Regions from separate parts of the Microbulbifer sp. GL-2 genome, predicted to be linked through region 3. Evidence: predicted binding sites of a transcription regulator. Region 3 holds the regulator's gene; each other region holds the start of a gene.
The links. The regulator LexA, encoded in region 3, represses DNA repair genes until DNA is damaged. The targets are predictions, from matches to a motif close to ACTGTNTNTANANACAGT.
Positions count from the first base shown of each region.

Region 1: GL2_RS17555 (VRR-NUC domain-containing protein) is a predicted target of LexA. The motif match lies at 4,588-4,605, and genes of this name have one in related genera.
Region 2: uvrD (DNA helicase II) is a predicted target of LexA. The motif match lies at 2,181-2,198, and genes of this name have one in related genera.

Region 1 covers NZ_AP019807.1:4,046,436-4,054,554, forward strand. Annotated here, with positions in the region: gene GL2_RS17545 (hypothetical protein) at 1-327, shown strand, start outside; gene GL2_RS17550 (ATP-dependent DNA helicase) at 390-2,426, opposite strand; gene GL2_RS22020 (hypothetical protein) at 2,492-2,884, opposite strand; gene GL2_RS17555 (VRR-NUC domain-containing protein) at 2,881-4,566, opposite strand; gene GL2_RS17560 (hypothetical protein) at 5,064-5,495, opposite strand; gene GL2_RS17565 (YbaN family protein) at 5,923-6,339, opposite strand; gene GL2_RS17570 (hypothetical protein) at 6,792-7,367, shown strand; gene GL2_RS22460 (hypothetical protein) at 7,676-7,882, shown strand.
Region 2 covers NZ_AP019807.1:1,598,145-1,606,263, forward strand. Annotated here, with positions in the region: gene GL2_RS06965 (multidrug effflux MFS transporter) at 1-1,096, opposite strand, end outside; gene hexR (transcriptional regulator HexR) at 1,238-2,044, opposite strand; gene uvrD (DNA helicase II) at 2,232-4,436, shown strand; gene GL2_RS06980 (TRAP transporter substrate-binding protein) at 4,574-5,713, shown strand; gene GL2_RS06985 (hypothetical protein) at 5,821-6,588, shown strand; gene GL2_RS06990 (hypothetical protein) at 6,640-7,554, shown strand; gene GL2_RS06995 (acyl-CoA thioesterase) at 7,687-8,085, opposite strand.
Region 3 covers NZ_AP019807.1:4,462,104-4,470,222, reverse strand. Annotated here, with positions in the region: gene GL2_RS19340 (hypothetical protein) at 1-127, shown strand, start outside; gene topA (type I DNA topoisomerase) at 343-3,027, shown strand; gene GL2_RS19330 (DUF6586 family protein) at 3,028-3,516, shown strand; gene GL2_RS19325 (hypothetical protein) at 3,628-3,885, shown strand; gene lexA (transcriptional repressor LexA) at 3,961-4,566, opposite strand; gene GL2_RS19315 (TIGR00730 family Rossman fold protein) at 4,731-5,369, shown strand; gene GL2_RS19310 (class I adenylate-forming enzyme family protein) at 5,549-7,111, shown strand; gene GL2_RS19305 (TetR/AcrR family transcriptional regulator) at 7,374-8,006, shown strand; gene nagZ (beta-N-acetylhexosaminidase) at 8,046-8,119, shown strand, end outside.

The DNA of each region.
Region 1 (8,119 bases), 420 kb from region 3:
AACGGTCGCTACCTGTTTGGTTACGCACAATTCCAATGTATTTCCGATAATCTTCCATACAACCGCAGTTACAATAAGAGAGGTGAGGCCATGCGTATGCTGGTACCTAAAGCCTTCTATGTGATGGAGATTGATGCGGACTTGAATGTGCTGGAAGGGCCGGTAAAACTCACCGATTACGGATGGGGCGGCTTGGATGAGCCAATGTATCTGGGTAACGGCAAAGTAGCCTGGAGTTATATCAAGAATCCCTCCTTTGAAAATTATGTTGGCGGACAGCAGAACATCTGGCAAGCGATTGTTTACCACTCAAAAAGTGTGAACTGATCTTGATCGGCCGGGGCAAGCTTTTACTTGCCCCGGTCTTTTCTTAAAGCGGCCTCTTTCGGTCAGTTATTCCAGAAAGTCTTCAGACTCTCCGAAAGCACTGTACCGTCACTACAAACTTCCAGGCTCCAATGCTCCGGATACAATGCCTGATAAAACCTGTCAGTGAAGCGATAATCCGCCAATACAATCACTCCACGGTCTGACTCTGAGCGTATAACTCGTCCTGCTGCTTGCAAAACCCGGGTTAATCCTGGGTAACGGTAGGCAACATCGAAACCAGTTCCTATGGTATTTTGAAATTCAGGATCAAAGGCCCTGCGGACCAATTCCTGCTCTTCATTAACTAGTGGCAGACCAGTACCGACAATGATGGTACCAATCAGTTTACCTCCCACAAAGTCAACACCTTCCCCAAAAACGCCCCCCATGATTGCAAAGCCCAAAGTACAGGAACCTTCATTGAAGGCTGCCAGGAATTCTGCGCGCTGACTATCATTGGCTTCCGGCTCCTGATGTAACAAATTAACATCAGGAAAGGTTTGCTCGAAAGCCACCGCTACTTGCTGGAGGAATTTATACGAGGGAAAGAACACCAGGTAGTTACCTGGATGGCCCCGGTATGTACGAGCGATAATCTCCACCAAGTTCTCTGTAGCCTGGTTTCGTGATTTGTAGCGGGTATCAACATAGGGGCAAAGGAAGACACCTTGCTGTGATGGAAGAAAGGGAGATGGCAGCTTCAGGTATGGAGCTGAGTTGTCCACCCCCAGCTGCTGAAAGATGTAATCTGCTGGGCGCAAAGTGGCAGAAAATAAAATAACTCCGTGAAACTGGCGAAATATTTGTCGGAGGTAGCTTGCAGCATTCAAACACAATAGTTTGAGTTGCTGCTCCTGCCATGGAGTGCCCGAATCATATACCCGAGTGAGGGCTTGATGTTTTTCAGATAGGTCTTGCTCGATGCAGACATAGCGGTAAACGGACTTTAGCCATTCGTTAATTTCCTCTGGTGGTAACTGGGACTTCCCCCATAGCTCACTGACTGTTAAGAGCACTTTATGAGCGGCCCTGGAAACTGTCGCGGGGCGATTCTCTGTCGTTGCAAGGGAGGTAACCCAGACTTCAGCATTTTCTTTACTGAATTGAACACCACTTACTGTGGGGGTTTCGGAAATTTTGAGTTGTTTAACCCACCTGTCAATTGCCCTGCTCAGGGCCTGGATACTGCGCTGTAACTGGGGGCGGCTTCCTTTACAACTTGCAGCTGCACGGCGGGTTTCTTCGCGGCTCAAGGTTACGCTATACATTTCACGCGCTCGGCTACTCAGGTTGTGAGCTTCATCCACAAGCAGCGCACGACGTAGGCTGTGATCCCGCAATGCGCTTAAACGCACCAAGGGATCAAATACATAGTTGAAATCGCATACGACCAAATCTGCCCAAGGCAGCATCTGCAAGGACAGCTCAAAGGGGCATAACTCGAATTCATCTGCAGCTTCCGCCAGCACTTGCGGAGTGATAAGCGGCGAACCCAGGAGCTGAGCGCGCGCCTGTGGCAAACGGTCGAAAAATCCTCGAGTGCGCGGGCAAACTCCGCCTTCATCCCGGCTGCAAAGGCCAAGATTACAGGCACAGGTTTTATCCCTCGCCTGAATTTCTAACAGAGATAACTTCAAACCTTTATTGTGCAGGCTGGTCAGAGTTTCTTTTACTACCTGCCGGCCCGAGTTTTTTGCAGTGAGGTAAACTAACTGCTCCAGCTGACCCTCACCCAAAGCTTTAATGGCCGGGAACAGGGTGCTGATGGTTTTCCCAATTCCGGTAGGGGCTTCGGTGACCAATTCACCACCATCTCTCAGACAGCGGTAAGTAGCTACTGCCAACTGACGCTGGCCTTGTCGGTAATCAGGAAAAGGAAAAGTCAGAGCACGAGCACTGGCGATTACCTGCCGACGATGTGCTTTCCACTGACGATGCCATTGAATGTAGTTTGCGAGTGCGGTAAGCGTGAATTGCTCCAGTGCTTTCCAGGTGAACTCCTGCTGCTCCGGGTAAGACTTTTTCTCCTTGAGGTTGTGCCAGAGCATTTGCAACATTACCCGCTCACGAGGAGCGTCTCGCTCTGGATCTTGTTGGAGCAGGTAGCAAAATCCGTAGACTTTCAGCTGTGACCACTGTAATTGTCGAATAGACTCAGGTAATTTCGAGGGGGGCAGTAAGTGGTTTTGATTTCATCGATCTGCGCCGGAGTATGCAGGTCGGTTTGTGGGTGAAAGATATCGGCCCTGCCGCTCAATACAACTTTATAGTCTTCAATTGGCACTTGAACCTGTAAGAAGTACTCGGCTTCGCTGCCTTTGGGGCGTTGTTTTTGCAATTTCTGATGCGCGCGAATACCCTCCAGCGCGGAGGGGCCAGGCCCCGTATCGTTAATCAGGTCACCACTGCGGCAGGAAAATGCAACCAGCTCACCTACCGACAGGCGCAGGAGTGGCGCCTCTTCAGCAGAACCAACTTCAATTGCTAAGCAGGCTTCTACCTTCGAATCACTCAAGGCAATTGCCACTCTACATGGATAACCCGGTGGGGAATCTGCTGACCGGCAAAGAACGTGAGCCAGCGCTGCTGATTTTGCTGTAGCCGGTCACCGGGGCCTTTGACCTCGACCAATTCATAACCACCTGCTGCCGGGAAAAGAATCAGATCTGGAAGTCCACTGCTATTGTGTCCAATATCACTCAGTAGGCGCCGAAAGCAGGCTTTCCAGTGTGCAGGCGGGATTCGCTCTATGGCATTCGTCAATAGTTCCTCTGATAGGGCATCCCAGGCAACCAGTGGGTTTGAGATACCCCTCTTTTCACGGTAGGTACGCCATACCTTCTCTTGCAGAATTTCTTTGTTGAGATTTGCCAGCCGCTGTTCAAACAGGGAGCGGCGTGCGAGGAAGAAATCAGGTGTCCGGTAGTCACTGGGAGCAGACTGGAACGGGTTAAAGAAAGCCCCCGGTACTGGTGCGAACAGGATCTCCCAGATGTAGAGCCCCAGGATACCGTTAAGCAGGCAGTTCTCCACGTAATAACAGCTACCGTCCGACAAGTGCTCAAGGTGTGAGGCAACCTGGATCTCAACTCGCTCAGGCCCCTCGGGTAAAGTAATCAGTTCAGTGGGGGGGCGATAGCGTTTTGGGGCAGGCCACTTATGGGCACAATCCAGATCTTTGGCCGTACGGTGTCCAAAGCTCTCAGCAAAATTTCTCTCCGCTTCGTCAAAAGGCTCTTCCAGAATCTGCAGGCAAAGAGAGAGACCCTTCTGGGTATTTCCATGCTTTACTGCAATACGAGCCCGCCTCTCCCTTGCAGGTGGGCGCTGGCACGTTTGATATAAATGGTCCGCCGCTTCCGGCTGATCCAGGCGTTCCAATTGACGGGCCAGCTTTAGACGCAAGCGGTCCAGGCGCCGGTGAAGTGTTACATCCCCACGAATGCCTAGGGGCAACTGTTCTACCAGGGCGAGGATATCTGAAGCATCTCCTTTCAAGGCCTGTTCAGCCAAAGCTAAACTACGGTAATAGTCCAGGTGCTGATCTAGCTGCTCGCGGCTTTGGAAAGGCAGGTTTTGACGATCCAGAGGGTAGTTTTCATAGCGGAAAAACCCGAGATCGCGCAGGACATAGTCCGTCAGGTCTTGGTTGAGGTTGCCAAAAAAGCACAGTTTAAACGTTTCAAAACAGCTGGCATATTGAACTGCCAATAGGGTTTCGCCGCTCAGCATCGCCTTAATACCAGAATCAGCACGCCCCTCTTGTTCCAATCCAGCCTGTTCCAGTAGGGCTGCCTCTAATTCGGTACGCTTCAGTGTTTTCGGCAGGTGGCTTGTACTTGCACTAAATAATTCGGGCTTGGTGAAGAGAGGGAGTAGTTCTTCAAACGGTATTTGAGGGTTGCAGTGCAGCAAGCCAATTTTTTGTAGTTCCTCGGCGGCAGAGGGCAGGTCTTTTATCTCTGTGTACTTCAGTTTGCTTAGGCGAAATACAGCTCCAGCCGATGAGGGGCTACCTTTGCGTGACAATAACCTCACATAGAGCTTTTGGCTATCGATGCCAAGCGACTGGAAATCGTGATAAAACTTGCTCTCTTCCTTCGAAAGCAATGTCCCATACCGGTCCATAACGAAGGCGACCAGAGTGAAGAAGTTGGTTAGGTAGTAATCGGGTGCTAGTTCTACTGGCTCAGTCATGGGCTATTAGGCGGTGAAAAGACTGTATGGTTATACAGCAAGCGTAAGGACTGGACAAATACTCTTATTGAATCGTTCGCCACAGAATGTTTGTCTTTTGGTGCCTGTGGCCAGAAGACCTGGGGTAGTAATAGATTTCTACCATACAACAGGCAATAGGTGCTTCTCCCAGGCTTTTCCTCTCAGATAATCAGCTATTGCCAGAGGGAAAAAGAAACTTCTGACTTGATTTACCAGCGTGCTTATTACAAATCAAATAAGGAATCTCAACGATGTATGTCTTTCGCAGAATGGCACAATAGGCAGCAGCTAGAGCAAGTTAGTACTTCCAATACCGAAATAGCTACAGAATCCGGAACAAGTGAGTCGATCAATGTTACCCAGTTAGGCACAGGTTGTATGGGGATGCACACTAAGTAGTAATGGTATTCGGATATACCTCAGACATAAGCCAGCTGTTGGGGCCAAAAAACAGCTATCAGTCTATCCGCTGGCTTTTACTTTATATATCTCAGGACATTTCTATATCTAAAAATTACAAACCAGAGGAGTAGCATAATTGGTGAGATAAATAGAAGAATCATCTGGTTTTCAAGTACAGCCATATTCATAGTGGCTACCACAGTGCCCACCTCATAGATATCAGTCGCCATTATGACCGGCAAAAAGAAACCCCAAAACTTTCGAGTGGCGATTTTCTTCGCAAAAGCCAGACCATAGAAGCCCACAAAGTAAGTGATGTAGATGAAGAGGCTGGCAGCTAGCCACCAAATAGACTGGTTGTATTCATTTAGTACGAAAGCTTCATATTGTGACCAGATCTCAAGGGGTACCAGCAGGAAAAACAATATCTTCCAGACAATACTGGGCTTATAGATATGGATTTCATTTTCCACCGTACTTTCCGATACCTGATAGGAATTCTGCATTAAAACATCCTTGTTGTTATCGCCTGGTGAACAAAAGTACCTAAGTACTTATATGGCCAGACCTTCCCGATACATTCATATTGTAAGTAGGGTACCAATTAAACTGGGCGTCTTAAACTGGGCGTCCCGATCAACAGAAGGGCGGAGAGGATATTCTTCTGAAACTCAATGTCAACCGCTTACACTGCCAATTTGACCACAATGAGACTTTAATCTTTAACTTTTTTATTCTATTCAAATTCCTACCAGTTAAAGAGAACATAATGACAAGATTTAGCGGTCAATACCCATTTAAGGGTAGTCCTTTGCTGCAATAAAAGGAGGAACATTTTGGCCTGAGATACCATTGATGTGAACTATTCAGTAGCTTGTACCTACGTTATTTAATGGCATTTCTAGGCTATAGCAGGATCAATTAAAAGAGAATTTATTTTTTCGGCTCGGGTCTGGTCCAAATCCAAAGCATCCCGCACCCAATACCGCCAACTATAAACAGCAATAAATAGGGGTTGCCGAAGTGATGAATAGCCACAGCTATGGATAGCACCATTGTCAGCGTGGCCAGCAACTTGGTCCGACGGCTGATATAGCCGCTCCGCCAGGTTTGCAACAGATGTCCAAACAGGTGATGATCCTCAATCCACTGGTGTAAACGTTCAGAGCTGCGGGAAGCCGCCCAGGCACTTAGAACAATAAAAACGGCCGAAGGCAAACCCGGCAGGATTGCTCCTACTATCCCTACCAGCAGAAAAAAAAAGGCCAGTGCTCCCCATAACCAACGCAACCATCCTTTGGCTAACGGCGGTGTTGCGGTATAGGTGATATCTTCGCTGTTTTGTCTCACTGCTATATCCCCTGACTCTCATATTGGATAGGCGGGGCCTGCCAGCCATTCTCTCAAATAGAACCCAGAATTTTCCCGGTTAAGCTTTGCCTAGCCCATGGGCTGGTTCATCCATGATTGGCACAATACTAAGTGACAGAGGCACTATAATCCAGCGCCTCAATCACATCGACCGACTTGGTAATACGGTTATCGTACCAAACTTTCTTCTCATGGAATTGGGAGTTTTTTCCTACAGCTCAAACGCGCCAGTGACGCTAATCTTTATTTATTGTCTCTAAATTTACTGAATCTATGCTTATTAACGCCACTTCCATCATTCTGCATCAGGTATAACCGACGGAGGTTTTAGCGCATCATCCGCTTGAACACCGGTTCAGCAGAGCGCTGGGTAGCATGTTCATCATATGCGCACCTGGTCAAATGTAGTCCTGCATGGATAGGAGGTGGATATGAAGTCCCACACTCAGATTGTGACCATAGCTGCGTTAGTATTCAGTGGAAGTGTTATTGCAGAAAATAACACCACAATAATCATTCAAGATGGATTAGAAAATACAGCCAATTCCGACCAAACCGGTTCCTCAGTAAACGGAAATGTTACCAACTTGATACAGAGCGGTAACAATAATTCCGTTGTGGCTTATCAAGTCAATAGTAGTAATAACAATACAATTAACAGCACCCAGAGTGGTGAAGGCAATACAGTTACTGCTATCGAGCAAAATGACAGTGTTGAAGCCACGGTCACAATTCAACAAGTAGGACAAGGTAACTTAGCAGAAACTTTGCAGGAAAATACAACATCCAGTTCAATTAGTTTGTTCCAAACAGGCACTGGAAACCGGTCTAACAATTCACAAGTAGACTCCAGTGGAAATAGTGGATCAGTCAATCAAAAGGGGGTATCAAACCTGGGGGCATTTAGCCAAGACACCACAATAAACAGCACGGTCGAGATTACCCAGGAGGGGGTTACAATATTTCGACTGGTTCCCAGAAATCTGCAACCTCCAGCAAGGCGGTAGTTATTCAAAAGGGGATCTCCAATTCAGCAGACTTTGGCCAAATTACAGGTTCAACAAATACCCTGGCAATCAACCAGAGGGGAAATTCCAATAATGCCACAATCAATCAAATATCAACATCGGACAGTATTGGCTCAATACTCCAGGATGGATCACTTAATAGTGCTGAGATTGAGCAGGAACTGTTATCTAATAGCGTAACGGAGATTAACCAAGCCGGCCAGGCAAATATCGCTACAGTATTGCAAGTGGGTTCGTATATTAAAGCCACTTCACATCAGAATGGTACGGAAAACTCCTTGAGCATTGTGCAATCTGGCAGCTTGAACTCGGTAACAGCGAGCCAGACTGGAACACTGAATACAGCAATTATTAGCCAATCAGGCACCTTAAATGTAGTAATGGCAATTCAGGCGGGGGCATCCAATGCACTAAACATTAGTCAGGCTTCTATAGGCAATTCCGTATACGCATCCCAGATCGGACAGGGAAATATTATTGTCGTCGCTCAATAAGTTAAGTGTACTTAGGCTTTGGCATTAAAAAGGATATGGGCCATTCACTCGGATTTACAGGTTCTTGCCAGCATAAACTTTATTCCTAGTTAATTGAGATATTTTTCCTAAAGCGAGACTCCATTACTCAAGTCTACAATTCTCATGTCACCTCTGTTTTATCTGGAAGGCCATATAAGCGGTAGGAACTCTCTAAGGATGAAATGCTGTAGAGGTGACTCTAGTTCGATACTAATG
Region 2 (8,119 bases), 2.1 Mb from region 3:
GAACCCCACCGGTAATAAAAATCGTTGCTCCATAGAGAGCGTTGGCGCTGCCGCTGATTTTAGGGAAAAACTCCAGGTAGCAAGCAGCGGCGTTGGGCCCGGTAATACCGATACAACTCATCACCATCACCAGGGGCACCATCCACAGGGTTATTTCGCGGATACCTGTCAGGGTGCCGAGCAATAGCAGACCACAGCCCAATATCTGCAGTGTGATACCAGCCAGCAGTATATTTCGCGGCTGGAACAGGTTCAGCAGGCGAATATTGACCTGAACCATGCAGATCAGGCCCAAAATGCAGGCACCGAAGAACAGGGGGAAATTACTGGCACTGACCCCGAAATAATCCATAAAGACAAAGGGGGCGGTGGTGATATAGATAAACATTGAGCCGCTGACACAGGCCTGGGCTCCCAGAAAACCCAGGGCTCGGCGGTTGCCCAGCACCTGGCCGTAGCTGGAGATCAGCGAACCCAGGGGCATCAGCTGGCGTCGCGCACGGGTAAAGCGCGGTACCGTCTCCGGTAACAGTAGGCGCACGAGTACCAGCATGGCTACTGCGTACATAAGTAAAAATACAAAAATGCTTTGCCAGCCGCCAACCGCCAGTAGCAGCGCTCCGATTACCGGTGCAATCAGGGGGGCGATCAGCATGATGGTGCTGATCATGGAGATAATCTTGGCTGCTTCGCGTCCACTGTGCAGGTCGCGCACAATTGCCGCACAGATCACCGTGGCAAAGCCACCGCCTATGGCCTGCAGGAAGCGCAGGATAATCAGCTGGTCGACATGATCGGTGAACAGGACCAGTAAAGAACTGACGATATAGATGCAAAGACCGATGGTGCCGACCAGGCGTCGCCCCCAACGATCAGACAGGGGGCCTCCACACAGCTGCCCCAGGGCAAAACCGAGCAGGAAACTCGAAACCGAATACTGCACCCGCTCCACTTCGGTATCGAGTGCCGCCGCCATGGCCGGGATTGCGGGCAGGTAACTGTCGATCGAGAAGGGGGTCAGGGAAACCAGGGCCGCCAGCCAGACCACCAGCCAGCGCGGCGCCTTCTGCTCAGTGGTTAAAGCGGTCGATGTCATGCAATTGCTCTGGTACGACTTGGAGGGCGGTTCCACGACGGCGGCAGCAGTGCTATCGAGCTAAAAGCGTAGTCGCGGGGAAGTGGCCATGGTAGAAGGCCGTGAGCACATTATCCAGTGCCCACGCTGGAAGGGAGCAACTTAGTGCTTGTCTTCCCGAAGTGTGTACAAACCCTGTTTCAGTTTTAACAGGTGCTCCTGTAACTGTGGTCCTTTGCGCTGGGCTACGCCAATAGCGAGAACATCGATTACCACCAGATGGGCAATACGAGAGGATAGTGGAGTGTAGATCTCAATATCCTCCTCTACATCCACCTCCAAAGGGATGCTTGCCTGCTGTGCTACTGGTGAACCACTGGGTGCCAGGCCGATTACCAATGCACCCTGTTCTTTCGCCATTCCCATGGAGCGCAATAGCGCCTTGGTGCGTCCACTTTGTGAGATGGCAACCACTACATCGCCCGGGACCATGGACATGGCCGACATATTCTGGATGTGATGGTCGGAGTGAGCTGCGGTTGCCAGTTGCAGGCGGAAGAATTTGTGCTGGGCGTCGGCAGCAACGGCACCGGAGGCGCCAAAACCAAAAAATTCGACGCGCTTGGAGGCGGCCATGGTTGTCACTGCGGCTTCCAGTGCACGATCATCAATCCTGTCGCGCACCTTAAGTAGCGTGTCCACGGTGGAGTCGAAGACCTTGCGCTTGTACTCGGCGATAGTATCGGTTTCTGTCACCGCGATCTGCCCAAAGCTGGGACTTGAGGCCAGCTGCTGTGCCAGGTTCAACTTGAACTCCTGGAAACCGGAACAACCCACGGCGCGGCAAAAGCGTACCACTGTGGGCTCGCTCACCTGGGCTTCGGTGGCCAGGTCAACAATACGCATATGGATGATTTCATCCGGGTTAGCGAGAATATACTCCGCCACCTTGCGCTCCGATTTGCGCATGGATGACAGTTGTTCACTGATTCGTTGCGTGACTTCCGCCGGTTTCACAGGGCTACCTTCGCTATGCCAGATGGCGCAGTGTAGCCGCTGCGCCCCCCGCTGGCGAGCGGCTTTGCGTTGTTGGAGTGGGTAAAATGCTGTTTATTTACACAGGTCTTGTGCGGCAGCTCTGGTACAATCCGTGCCCATGGACGTATCTCAGATTCTAGACCCCCTCAACGACGCCCAGCGCGAAGCGGTAGCCGCGGCGCCCGGCAATCAATTGGTATTGGCCGGAGCTGGCTCGGGTAAAACCCGCGTGCTAGTACACCGCATCGCCTGGTTAATGCAGGTGGAAGGGGCTTCACCATACTCTGTTATGGCGGTGACCTTTACCAACAAGGCTGCACGCGAGATGCGCGCGCGTATTGAGGAACTACTGGGGGTGAATACCTTCGGTATGTGGGTGGGTACCTTCCACGGTCTTGCCCACCGCCTGCTTAAGGCCCATTGGCAAGAAGCCAAGTTGCCGCAGAACTTCCAGATACTGGATTCCGACGACCAATTGCGCCTGATTAAAAGAGTGCAGGCAGATCTGGGTCTGGATGATAAGAAATGGCCACCGCGGGAAACCCAGTGGTGGATCGGTGCTCAGAAAGACGAGGGCCTTCGCCCGCAATATATTAATGCCGGCGCCGATCCCTGGTTGCAGACCATGGTGCGAATCTACTTCGCCTATGAGGAGGCCTGCCAGCGCGGTGGATTGGTGGATTTTGGTGAGCTGCTGCTGCGCGCCCACGAGCTCTGGCTGAATAATGACAGCATCCTCGCTCATTATCGCAGACGCTTTCCATTTATCCTGGTGGATGAATTCCAGGATACTAACACCATTCAATACGCCTGGTTGCGCCTGCTCGCCGGTGAGCAATGCCATATCACGGCGGTCGGTGACGATGACCAGTCCATTTATGGCTGGCGCGGTGCCAAGATCGAGAATATTCAGCACTTCTCCGCAGACCTGCGCGAAGTACAGACGGTGCGCCTGGAGCAGAATTACCGTTCCACCTCCACCATTCTTAACGCCGCCAACGCGGTTATTGCTAACAACAGCGGTCGCCTGGGTAAGGAACTGTGGACTAAAGGTGAAGAAGGTGAACCTATCGCCGTCTATGCCGCCTATAACGAGCAGGATGAATCGCGTTTTATCGTTGAGCGCATCAATAACTGGGTACGCGATGGCAACCGCCGCGACAGCATTGCCATCCTCTACCGCTCCAACGCCCAATCCCGGGTGCTTGAAGAAGGGTTATTGCGCGAGCAGGTGCCCTACCGTATCTACGGCGGCCAGCGTTTCTACGAGCGTCTGGAAATCAAGAACGCCCTGTCCTACCTGCGCCTGATTACCAACCGCGATGACGACACTGCTTTTGAGAGGGTGGTCAACACCCCCACTCGTGGCATCGGTGCGCGTACGGTGGAAATGGTGCGTTCCTATGCCCGTGAGCAGGGCTGTTCCCTGTGGCAGGCAGCCAAACTGATGTTGCAACAGCGGGTGCTCGCTGCCCGTGCCGGCAATGCCCTGCAGAGCTTCCTGGATCTTATTAACCAGCTGGCTGCAAACGCCGAAGACAAAGAGCTGGATGCCATTGCCGAGGACGTGATCGAAACCAGCGGCCTGCTTGAATTCCATGGCAAAGAAAAAGGCGAGAAAGGCCAGACCCGTGTGGAAAACTTGCAGGAACTGATCACTGCTTGTCGCGCCTTCTCCGGTGTAGATATGCCCGAAGGGGAGGAAGATGAGGAAGAGATTCCCCTGCTCAATCAGTTCCTCGACAGCGCCGCCCTCGATGCCGGAGAAGGTCAGGCGGATGAGTTTGAGGATGCGGTCCAGTTAATGACTCTGCACTCTGCCAAGGGCCTGGAGTTTCCCCTGGTGTTTATGGCCGGTGTGGAGGAAAACCTGTTCCCCCACAAGATGTCCGCACAGGAGCCTGGCCGCATGGAGGAGGAGAGGCGCCTCTGCTACGTGGGGATTACCCGCGCCATGCGTAAGTTGTATATCACCTACGCGGAAAACCGCCGCCTGTTTGGCAGTGAAACCTATAACAGCCCGTCCCGCTTTATCGGCGAGATTCCGGTCAATCTGGTACACGAAGTACGCCTCAAGACCGAGATTTCCCGGCCGCTCTACCAGGCGGATTATGGCAAGGTGGGCCAGTTTTCCGATCCGGCACCGGACCTCGATGATTTACCGCCACTGGCCCTGGGTGGTCGAGTGGAGCACGCCAAGTTTGGTGAGGGCACAGTGGTGCAGTTTGAAGGGAATGGCCCGCGCACAAGGGTACAGGTGAATTTCGATGATGCCGGCAGTAAATGGTTAGTCGTGGCTATGGCAAAGTTGCAGCCCCTATAAAATTCTGTTTAGAGTAAATCGGAAATCATCTTGTAGAAATGGACCTGATCAGGCTCCGGTAATACCGGAACCATAATAAATAAAAAACAATTAGCTGAAAATCAGCACGTTAAAAGAAAAACGATAATTAAAAAACAATGAAAAAAATTAATTGGTACCCAGTTATTATATTGGGCCTTCTCGCACTACTCGTGATCACCTTTGCCGCGTTGGTAACCTCCCGCGCAGCACAGGGACCTGAAAAGCACTTCTCGGATACTGGTGATAAAGAGCTGTTTGAGTGGAAGCTGGTTACCACCTGGCCAAAAAATTTCCCCGGCCTTGGCCAGGCACCGGAGCGCTTCGCCAAAGAAGTGGAGCAGATGTCCGCTGGCCGTCTTAAAATCAAGGTCTATGGTGCTGGTGAACTGGTGCCTGCATTGGGGGTTTTCGGTACTGTTTCCGAAGGTGCGGCGCAGATGGGGCATGGTGCAGCCTATTACTGGAAAGGCAAGATTCCGGCGGCCCAATTTTTCACTGCGGTGCCTTTTGGCTTGAATGCCCAGGAAATGAACGGCTGGCTCCACCACGGCGGTGGTTTGGAGCTCTGGGAGGAAATTTATGAGCCTTTTAATCTGATACCCCTGGCCGGTGGCTCCACCGGAGTACAGATGGCGGGATGGTTTAATAAGCCGATTAACTCTGTCGAGGATTTAAAGGGCTTAAAAATGCGAATTCCCGGCCTCGGTGGTGAAGTATTAAACCGGGCCGGTGGCACCGCGGTCACTATCCCCGGTGGTGAACTTTATACCGCGCTGCAGACTGGTGTAATTGATGCGACGGAATGGGTTGGCCCATACAATGATCTAGCTTTTGGTTTTCACCAGGTTGCCGAGTACTACTACTATCCCGGCTGGCATGAACCCGGCTCAATGATGGAATTTATCGTCAATAAAAAAGCTTTTGATCAGTTGCCAAAAGATTTACAGGCAATTGTACGCGTGGCAGCCAGAGAGGCGAACCAGGATATGTTGGATGAGTATACCGCGCGCAATAACCGCGCCTTGCGTGAACTGGTGGAAGAGCATGGTGTAAAACTCAGGCGTCTGCCGGATGATGTACTTTCTCATCTGAAGCAAATCAACACGCAGATCATGCAGGAGACTGCAGATAAGGATCCGGAGTTTGCGCGCGTGTATAAGGCCTTTAAGGATTTCGAGCGGGATGTACGGCCCTACCACCAGATTAGTGAAGAGGCTTATTACCAGACACGAGAGCTGGATAATGAGTCAAGATAGACAGAAAGTGCTGTTTTTCATAAAAATAATACTTTAACTTTTTCGAATAATAAGAATAATAGCGGCCGAACAATTAAGATCTATTACATAAAATTGGGGGGGGTTAAATGAAGACCAGTTTGCAGCTTTCTTTTGTTTCACTACTTATCTTTTTGACTGGCTGTGTTTCTCAGCAGGTACCAGTTCCTTTGGAGCAGTCTTTTTACGATTCAGATAACAAAACTGTTGGCTTGATACTAGAGGTGCCGGTAGTTCCTACCCTTTCATTTGAGGGTAATATTGGGTTGCTGGATTATGCAATTATTTCAGCGGCTACAGCTCCAATTTCTAAGCACCTAGAAACACTGGATACCCAAGAGTTTGTTGCTATTTCTGAGGACTTGAGTCATAGCTTGGAAGTAGAAGGTTTTAATCTGGTCCGATTGGAGAACTCTGAAAAAAAATTGAAGCTATCAAAGTTTAAAGATCCTGACACTAAAGATACCACCTATTTTGCAAAGAAAGACTACCGTGGTTATGCTGAGGAGCATCAGATCGATTATCTATTGAAGCTCACTGCTAATCGCGTTGGTTTAGCACGTCCATATTATGGGTTTATTCCTACAGATTCGCCTAGAGCTGTATTTAATATTACTGGAGAGATGATAGACCTGTCATCAAACCAATTACTCTGGTATTCAAATATAATACAGACTGCTTATGCGGCAGGTGAATGGGATGAAGCTCCATCGTACCCAGGATTAACAAATACTTATTATATTGTTATGAATAATGCTAAACAAAATATACTTACTGCTTTAGCTAAAAATGGTGCCGAAGATAATATCTTGCCGACAGAAGCGAACAGCGATATGCCTCTGTCCGAACAAGAGTAAATTTAAAAAATAACACAACCTATTGGCGGCAATAATTGCCGCCATTTTCTTATGAGAATATTAATTTTTATTTATTCAGCTCTAAGCCTTATTTCTGGATGTACAAGCTCTACTCAATATCACATCGCCACTATTGATATTGGGCAAATCGATAAGCTAGGGAATATCAACGTACAGATTGATTCGCTAGAGAATGGTCTGTTAACAGTAGATATATATCCGGAACCATGGCGTTATATTTCTATTTCATCGAATATTGCCGCTGCACAGTATTCAACACCTCCTCCTCCCTCGGGAACAAGCCCAGGGCAAGCTGCAGCAGTGGGTGTAGCTGGCTCCTTAATAGGGAGTTTAATCGCGAGTGAAATGGCGAAAAGTCAGGCTCAGAAAGAGGCTCAAGCACCAGCACAACCGTTAATAGATGCTCTTTCTACACTTGAGATAGAACCAGATATCCAAAAGAAAATATCTGAAATTATTCAGGTGTCAGATTTTGCTATTAACAGAGAGCTCACTAGTGGCGAAGAGCTGGAGTCCGATAGTGCTCACTTGAACTTGTCACCTTCAATTAAGCTGTCGAATACGCTCAGTGTGCTTAAATTTAATATAAACGCTGAGTTGAGGGATAAAAGTAATAAATTAGTATATCAAAACTCGGTTGAGTATTGGTCGGAAGAGTCAACTAATACCGTGAAGTCTGAGAATTTGTCTTACTGGAAAAGCGAGGATATGGAAGCCTTTCTCAATGAGTTGAACCTTGCTATTGCATATACTGCAAGTTATTTAGCGCAGTCTTTAAGTAACACACTACCCGAGGAAGAAAAGCAGCAAAAAACTCTCAAGGTGGCTAGTGATAACAGTTGGGTAATGCTAAGAGGCAACCTTTTATCTGATAATGATAGCGGGTGCGTGGTGATAAGGGATCTACGCGGAAATATAAAAATCATCCGCGGAAAGTTGTTATAAATATTGGGTGCCTAGTTAGATTACTTTGAAACCTTCAATTGAAAGGTAAGTTGTTAACCAATGAGGCCGAGTGAGTTTTGAAATCCTTTGCTCGGCCTGTCTGGGGTTTACAAGAGAGTATCAACTGTTACCCTAAGGCAGCGGTCTGGTATGGCCCCTATCGTCAATTGCGACAAAAACAAACTCACCTTCGGTGACCTTCACCTGCTCACCGGAGTCAACCCGTGTCAGCCACACTTCAACCATAGTCCTGATGGAAGAACGCCCTACCTCGATAGCCTCGGCATAGCAACTGACTGTGGAGCCGACCGGTACCGGACGCAAAAACACCATACTGCCAACCGCGACTGTGGTTACCCGGCCGCGAGCGATGCTTTGGGCCAGGATTGCGCCAGCTAGGTCCATCTGCGACATCAGCCATCCGGCAAATACATCTCCCTGAGGATTGGTGTCCCGTGGCATGGCCAGGGTTTGCAGGGTTAGCGTACCCATGGGTTGAGGGTTTTCATCTAGTGCTGATAGTGCGGACATCGACTGCTCACAGATTGTTAGAGTTATTGGCTAC
Region 3 (8,119 bases):
GTTGCAATGGAGTGAAAATGGCGGTGATAAAGCTTTTGAACAGCTTTCGGCAACTTTGGCGGAATATACACCCCTTATAGAGGAAGCTATACGTAAAGTGAGTCCAATAAAGCTCCCGGAGGACTAGGTCTTCAGCCGCCTTGAGTGGTGCAGGAAACCGCTTGCAATGGCGCTTAAATAGTCAGGTTTTGGGGGTGGAATATGGCGACCTGGTACGGAAAATTGTCAGCTTTGCTTGACCGCGCAGGATGTGAGGCTTATATATTCGCGCAGCACAGGTCCGCTGAAAGGGCCTGAAAGGCTTCGGACAGCAGTAAAACTTTCTTATGAAATCAAGGGCTTATGGGTAAATCACTGGTCATCGTCGAATCACCGGCCAAGGCGAAAACGATCAATAAGTATCTCGGCAAGGACTTTGTTGTGAAGTCCAGTGTCGGTCATATTCGCGATTTGCCAACTGGTGGTGGCAACAAGCAACCTGTTGATGCAAAGGAGCGTGCACGGCGTGCGGCTGAAACCCGCAAGTTATCTCCCGAGGCAAAAGAGGTTTACAAGCGCAAGAAAAACCGTGAACAGCTCATCAAGCGCATGGGTATTGATCCAGATCACGGTTGGCAGGCGCACTACGAGATTCTGCCGGGCAAGGAAAAGGTAGTCAGTGAGCTGCAGAAGCTTGCGGAGAATGCCGATCACATCTATCTCGCAACGGACTTGGACCGTGAGGGAGAGGCGATTGCCTGGCACTTGCGGGAGGCGATTGGCGGAAACGATGATCGCTATCGCCGTGTGGTATTTAACGAAATCACCAAGTCGGCGATCCAGGAAGCGTTTAAGGATCCCGGACGCCTGAATATCAACCGGGTTAACGCTCAGCAAGCACGTCGTTTCCTCGATCGCATCGTTGGTTACATGGTGTCGCCTCTGTTGTGGGAGAAAGTGGCTCGCGGGCTCTCGGCTGGACGGGTGCAGTCTGTAGCAGTTCGTTTGGTTGTAGAGCGAGAGCGTGAAATCCGCGCGTTTATTCCGGAAGAATACTGGACCCTCTTTGCTGACACGGCTACGAAGAAAGCAAATAAGTTACGCCTTGAGGTGAAAAAGCAGGCTGGTGAGGCATTCCGCCCCACCAATGAGGAGGATGCGAGCAGTGCTACCCAAAAGTTGCAATCCTGTGATTTTGTTGTCAGTGGCCGCGACGACAAGCCGACCAACTCCAAACCCGGTGCTCCCTTTATAACCTCGACACTGCAACAAGCTGCCAGTAACCGCCTGGGCTTCAGTGTTAAAAAAACCATGACCCTAGCTCAGCGTCTGTATGAAGCGGGCCATATTACTTACATGCGTACCGACTCCACCAACCTCAGTAAAGAGGCGGTGGAATCGGCGCGTGAATATATTGGCGAAAATTACGGCGATAAATACTTGCCGGAAACGCCAAACAGCTACAGCAGTAAAGAGGGTGCGCAGGAGGCTCACGAAGCAATTCGCCCTTCGGATGTGCGTATTGCACCGAATATGCTATCCGGAGTAGAGAGGGACGCAGAGCGACTCTACAACCTAATCTGGCAGCAATTTGTGGCCTGCCAAATGACACCGGCTCAGTTCACCTCCACTTCAATTGTTGTGACTGCCGGTGAGTTTGAACTTCGTGCTCGAGGTCGAGTAATCCGCTTTGATGGTTTCCTCAAGGTGGCGCCTCCAACGGGCAAGAAAGATGAAGACCTGTTACTGCCCGACGTAAAAGTCGGAGATAAACTGGCTTTGGAGAAGCTGGATCCAAAACAGCACTTCACCAAGCCACCAGCACGTTTTAGTGAAGCGGCGCTGGTTAAAGAGCTGGAAAAGCGCGGTATTGGCCGCCCCTCCACTTATGCCTCGATTATTTCTACCATCCAGGACCGCGGATATGTGCGCCTGGAAAATCGTCGCTTCTATGCGGAAAAAATGGGTGACATTGTTACCGACCGCCTAAGCGAGAGCTTCAAGAATCTGATGGACTATGGCTTTACCGCAAACCTGGAGGAATCCCTGGACGCGGTGGCCGATGGTGACAAAGGCTGGAAGCAGCTGCTCGATGAGTTTTACCAGGACTTTTCCTCTCGCCTGGAAAAAGCGCAGTCCAGTGACGCCGGCATGCGTCGCAATACCCCGACGGATACAGATATTGAGTGTTCCAAGTGTGGACGCCATATGCAGATTCGCACCGGTTCCACCGGCGTGTTCCTAGGTTGCTCAGGTTATGCGCTGCCGCCAAAGGAACGCTGCACCAATACCATGAATTTGGTTTCCGGCGATGAAGCGGTCGATGCGGACAAGGACGAAGAGGCGGAATCCCGATTACTGCGTGAAAAGCGCCGCTGTGCCAAATGTGGTACGGCGATGGATAGCTATCTGGTTGATGAACACCGCAAACTTCATATCTGTGGCAACAATCCGGATTGCAGTGGATATGAAGTAGAGCAGGGCACTTTCAAAATCAAGGGCTATGACGGCCCGATTATTGAGTGTGACAAGTGCGGCAGTGATATGCAGCTCAAGTCTGGTCGCTTTGGGAAGTACTTTGGCTGTACCAATGAAGCCTGCAAAAATACTCGCAAGCTTTTAAAAAACGGCCAGCCTGCCCCGCCGAAGATGGACCCGGTACCAATGCCTGAATTGGCATGTTTGAAAGTGGAAGATCACTACATATTACGCGATGGAGCCTCGGGCCTGTTCCTGGCTGCTAGCCAGTTCCCCAAAAACCGCGAAACCCGTGCACCTCTTGTGAAGGAATTGCTCCCTCACAAGAGTGAGATCGACCCCAAATACAGCTTTCTGTTCTCGGCGCCGGTGGAGGATGACCAAGGAAGAGATACAGTAATTCGCTTTAGCCGAAAGACCCAGGAGCAATATGTCCAGTCCGAGGAGGAAGGCAAAGCTACCGGCTGGAAAGCGTTCTATCGTAGTGGCAGCTGGCAGGTTGAAACCAGCACCAGGGCTACCGCGGCAAAGCGTAAGCCCGTGGGCAAAAAAGTGGCTGCAAAGAAATAAATGAGTAACCCTCATACTGGCCAGGTAGTTTCGGCTCTACGCAAAACTCAGTTGTTACTGCAGTTTTCCAGTGAAACTCCTCTGCAAAGGGTTGCACTGGAAGAGGCGGCCGTTTTACAGCTCTGGAAAGCTTATAGGGCTTTCCTTGCTGAGCTTTCCCACCAGCTGCAGCTGGGTCTTGCGTCGGATTCCCTTCAGGTGATTGCCGATAGTCTTGAGAGTCAAGGTAGGGCCAGTATTGAGGTGAAAGAGCTGCAGCAGCTGAGTGAGGAGCCTTGTAGCTGGCTCAGTCAGTTACTACAGGCCTGGACCCAGCTTGTCTCAGCACCATCAAATACTGAGGTTAAGCACAATAGCCCCAACCTTATTCCTCTGCACAATCTCGCTGCTTCTGAGCTGGTAACTATTTCTGATGAAGTGCTTCTGCAATGGCATGCTTCCCTGAGTGAGTTGGTGCGTAGGCAGCGTGCCAATTTAGAAGAGTGCTAGTTGCAGGTACTGGTACCGGGGTGCCATATTTCACCGTTTGTAGGCCTCTGATACTTCCAGTTAGCCTGTGGTACACTGGGCGCAAACTGATGTGTGGTGAAGGAAAAGAGAATGTCCTCCGAAACTTTTGAAATTATTGAGTTGGCCAATGGCGATGTGGCATTGCGCCGCGCTGGTCACAAGGAGGACCCTCTGGTGAGTATTTCTTTCTCAGCCGAGAGTCTTCAGTTTCTGAGAAAACACAAAGTTGCCGTAGCGCGCGCAATGCTGGAAGCCGGTATTGAGGCAGTACAAAATCTGGATGATTTGGAGCCTGGCTACTTTGAGGAAGAGGATGAGTCAATGCCGGTTAATCATACGATCCACTGATCGAAGGGTTAACAAAGTGTGATCCAACAGCGGCCAATAGGCCGCTGTTGTTGTATTGGGGGCTGGGTGGGAGCTTTATGGAGTCTGGCGAATAACGCCCACTGCCAAACCTTCTATTACAAAGTTTTTGTCTCGCATGTCCACCTGGATAGTTTCAAAGTCTTCATTTTCTGGCAGCAGTTGCACAGTTGCCTGATTACCTTTGCGCCGGAAGCGCTTGACTGTTACCTCTTCGTCAATTCTCGCAACGACAATCTGGCCATTCCTGATTTGTTCGGTTTTCTGTACTGCCAGAAGGTCACCATCCAAAATTCCTGCATCGCGCATACTCATTCCGTGCACCCGAAGTAAGTAGTCTGCAGGGGGGTGGAAAAAGCTGGGAGGGAGGTCGCAATAGTCTTCAATATGCTCAGCAGCAAGAATAGGGTTGCCTGCAGCTACGCGTCCAACAATGGGTAAGCCCGATTGATGATCCGGAATACGTATGCCCCGCGACGCGCCGGCAACCATTTCAATGGCTCCTTTTCGCGCCAATGCTTTCAGGTGCTCTTCAGCGGCATTGGGCGAGCGGAAACCCAGCTCCTGGGCGATCTCTGCTCGGGTAGGGGGGTAGCCGGTATCATCGAGATAGGTTTTGATCAGCTCTAATACCTGAGCCTGGCGTGCGGTGAGATTGGTCATAGATTTACCTAGCTTTTCTGTATTTATATACAGTTGCTGGGATTATATACAGAATTTTGGTTCACGCAATCCTAACACCTGCCTCTTCATAAGCTGCTACATTGTTTATGAAAACAAGGAATGAAAGCGATCGTTGAAAGATCTGACAAAGAGGGAAAAAAATAATGTTGGATGTGAAAATGCCAGAGGCGTGGCGTGTCCTGCGGATACAGTCTGAGTTGGTTGATGGGATAGAACGTTTGGTCCCGCTCAGTGGAGCAGTGACCGTTTTTGGAGGGGCAAGATTTGAGGAGGGCAGCCCGGAGTATCAACAGGGGGTAAAACTGGGGGAGCTATTGGCTGCGGAGGGTATCCCGGTGATTACCGGCGGAGGACCGGGGCTGATGGAAGCTTGCAATCGTGGTGCTTTCGATCAACCTGGCACTTCAATTGGATTGAACATAGAGCTGCCATTTGAGCAGGCTGCGAATCCTTACCAGGATATCAGTTTAAATTTTCGTTACTTCTTTGTTCGTAAATTTATGTTCGTTAAGCATGCTGTAGGCTTTGTAGGGTTACCTGGGGGATATGGAACACTGGATGAGTTATTCGAGGCGTTAACACTGGTTCAAACACAAAAAGTGCGGCGTTTCCCAATTGTGCTGGTTGGTAAACGTTACTGGGCAGGGCTTTATGATTGGCTGGTAAACACAGTGCTTGAGCGCAACTGTATTGATGCCAGCGACCTGGATTTGTTCCATATAGTAGATACTGTCGAGGAGACAGCGGAGTTGATTATGAAATATATGCGCAACAAGGAATAATAAAAAATATTTATTTAATTGGTTGCAGGGTTTTTCTGCCTGTTGCTAGGGTGATATTGCCCATAAATCCATTCTGGACCATATGATGGTTTTTGAAATCGTTATAAATATCACTAAATGCCTGTTCCCGATTATCTCAGATTAACGGGATGCTTGTGCCTTAGTCAGGAGGCTGGCCTGTGCCAATTTTTGGCCCTCAATTGTCGAGACCTGCAAATTTAACCAATCTCCTGCTGCCCGCCCTGAAAAGTAAGCCTGGTGAAGTGGCACTTGTTTCCGGGAGTCAGGCCTGGACCTGGCGAGAGCTACAGGGGGATATCAATGCCCTTGCCTTGGGGTTGATCACAATGGGTTTAGGTAAGGGGGATAGGGTTGCATCCCTGATGCCCAACTGCGGCGAGATACTTATTTTTTATCTCGCATGTTTGAAGGTGGGGCTGGTGGTAGTCCCATTAAACTATAGATATACCACACCAGAGATTGACTATGCCCTTGAAAAAAGTGCAGCAGTATCACTGATTATAGGCGTTGAGCGAAGTGGAGATGTCCGGGCAAGCAGATTTATTGGTAAATTAAAAAAAGGCTATCTTTCTTTTGGTGGTACGCTCGGAAATGCCCCAAGTTTTGAAGGTTTGATTAACAATAAGGGGCAGTCTGCTAAATTTTCTACCTCTGCTGTTAATGACCCTGCATTTTTATTTTTCACCTCTGGGAGTACGGGTAAACCAAAAGGCGTAGCCCATAGCTTGCTTAGCTTTGGGGCTATTGTGGCTAGTTTCGTTGCTGCTCTAAAGTTAACCCAGGACGATATAGTACTGCCAGGTGGCTCAATCGCACATGTCGGATCGCTTTTAACAGCTCTGGCAGCTCTCTCAGTAGGTGCGAAGACCCTTATTCCTCACAGTTTTGACGGTGAAGAAATTCTTTCAATATTGAGGCGAGGCCGGCCAACTATTTTGGTTATGGTTCCTGCATTATTTATTGCAATGGAACGCAACCCCAAGGCCAGGCGCGAAGATTTTACTTCACTTCGTGTGTGCTTTACGGGCGGAGACAAATTTCCAGTTAACATTGCCAAAGAATTTACTCACAAAACTGGTCATGTGATCCAGGAGGGATATGGACTGACAGAAGCTCCTGGCTGCCTTTTCAATCGGTCGCTCTCACCAGATAATGCCGGATCGGTGGGTACTGTTGCCCCAGGCTACGCCGTAAGTCTACGCGATGAGCAGGGCAGGGAGGTAGCACCTAATATTGATGGCAATCTTTGGCTCAGTGGAACCCCGGTAATGGCAGGCTATTGGCAGAACCCCCGAGCAAATAGGGAGGCGTTCTCTGATGGTTGGTTCGATACAGGCGATGTTATGCGTGTCGACTCCGAGGGATATTTCTGGTTTCGCGGCCGAAAGAAGCAGATCATAGTCCACGATGGCTCAAACTTATCACCTCAGGAAGTTGAAGAAGCTGTAATGGCGCACCCGGCTGTGGACCTTGCGGGCGTCATTGGCATTCATGACGACGCGCATGGGGAGAATGTTTGGGCTTATATCACCTTGAAAAAAAATGCCCCTAAGCCCTGTGCTAATGAGGTTATCCGTTGTGCAAAAGAACGTGTTGGATACAAGGCTCCGGAGGTGATCGAAATCCTGGATGAAATGCCAATTAATCCAACAGGTAAAATTGACAGAGCGGCCCTTAAGAAGCTTGCTGAAACGCAGTTAGCTCACGATAAGAACAAGTGAATCTGTTGGGAGTGGGTACTAGGGGGTAAGGTTGGCTCTGTAGTTGTGGATCCCGCGAATCAAATTCTTAATCCCGCCCACACCGTAAAGCGACCTGGGAGGCCTGTTGAATCTTTCCAAATATCTTTTCGGTAGTAAGGGGTTGCCGCAAGTACTGCTACCTTTTTCGGGCACGTGAGGAACAGCACGCCATTGGCTGAACAGTGGAATATGCTACTCTGGCCAGAATTAAACAACTGTTTTAAATGATGGTTTGAGAGTTATGAGCCAGACGGATACTGTTAGCCGGATTCTGGATGCTGCCGAGGTTCTGTTTGCCGAGCGCGGTTTTACTGAGACATCCCTGCGCACAATTACGAGTACCGCGGGAGTTAACTTGGCTGCGGTCAACTATCACTTTGGCTCCAAGAAGGAGCTTATTCAGGCGGTCTTCGAGCGTTTTTTGACGCCCTTCACCGATGCCCTCGAGGCTGAATTAGATCAGCGTATCGCTACAGGTCGGAAGCTGCGTGTGGAGGACTTGTTAGAGAGTCTCTATCGCGTGGGACTCGGCGGATTAAGTCAGCAGGGGCTCGACCCGCAACGTTTTATGCGCTTGTTGGGGCTGGCCTATACACAATTTCAGGGGCACTTACGCCGCTTTATAGTGTCCCGATATGGTGATAGCTATCGCCGCTTCGCAGGTTTGTTGGCTGAAGCCCTGCCGGGAGTAGACCCTGTAACTTTCTACTGGAGACTCTATTTTATGCTGGGTGCCACGATCTTTACTCTGTCGAGCTACGATGCCATTGAGGCTATTCTGAGAGAGGATTTTGGCGCGCAGAGCAGTCTGCCGGAGACACTGGAACGGCTGGTTCCTGCGGCATCTGCGATGCTGAAAGTGGAGGCCGGCTAATTTAGCTGCCCTGACTGGCGGATAATAGAGGAATAGAATATGTCTGCACCCTTGGGACCGGTCATGGTTGATGTCGAAGGGCTAGAGCTTACCGACGCGGACTTTGAGCTGCT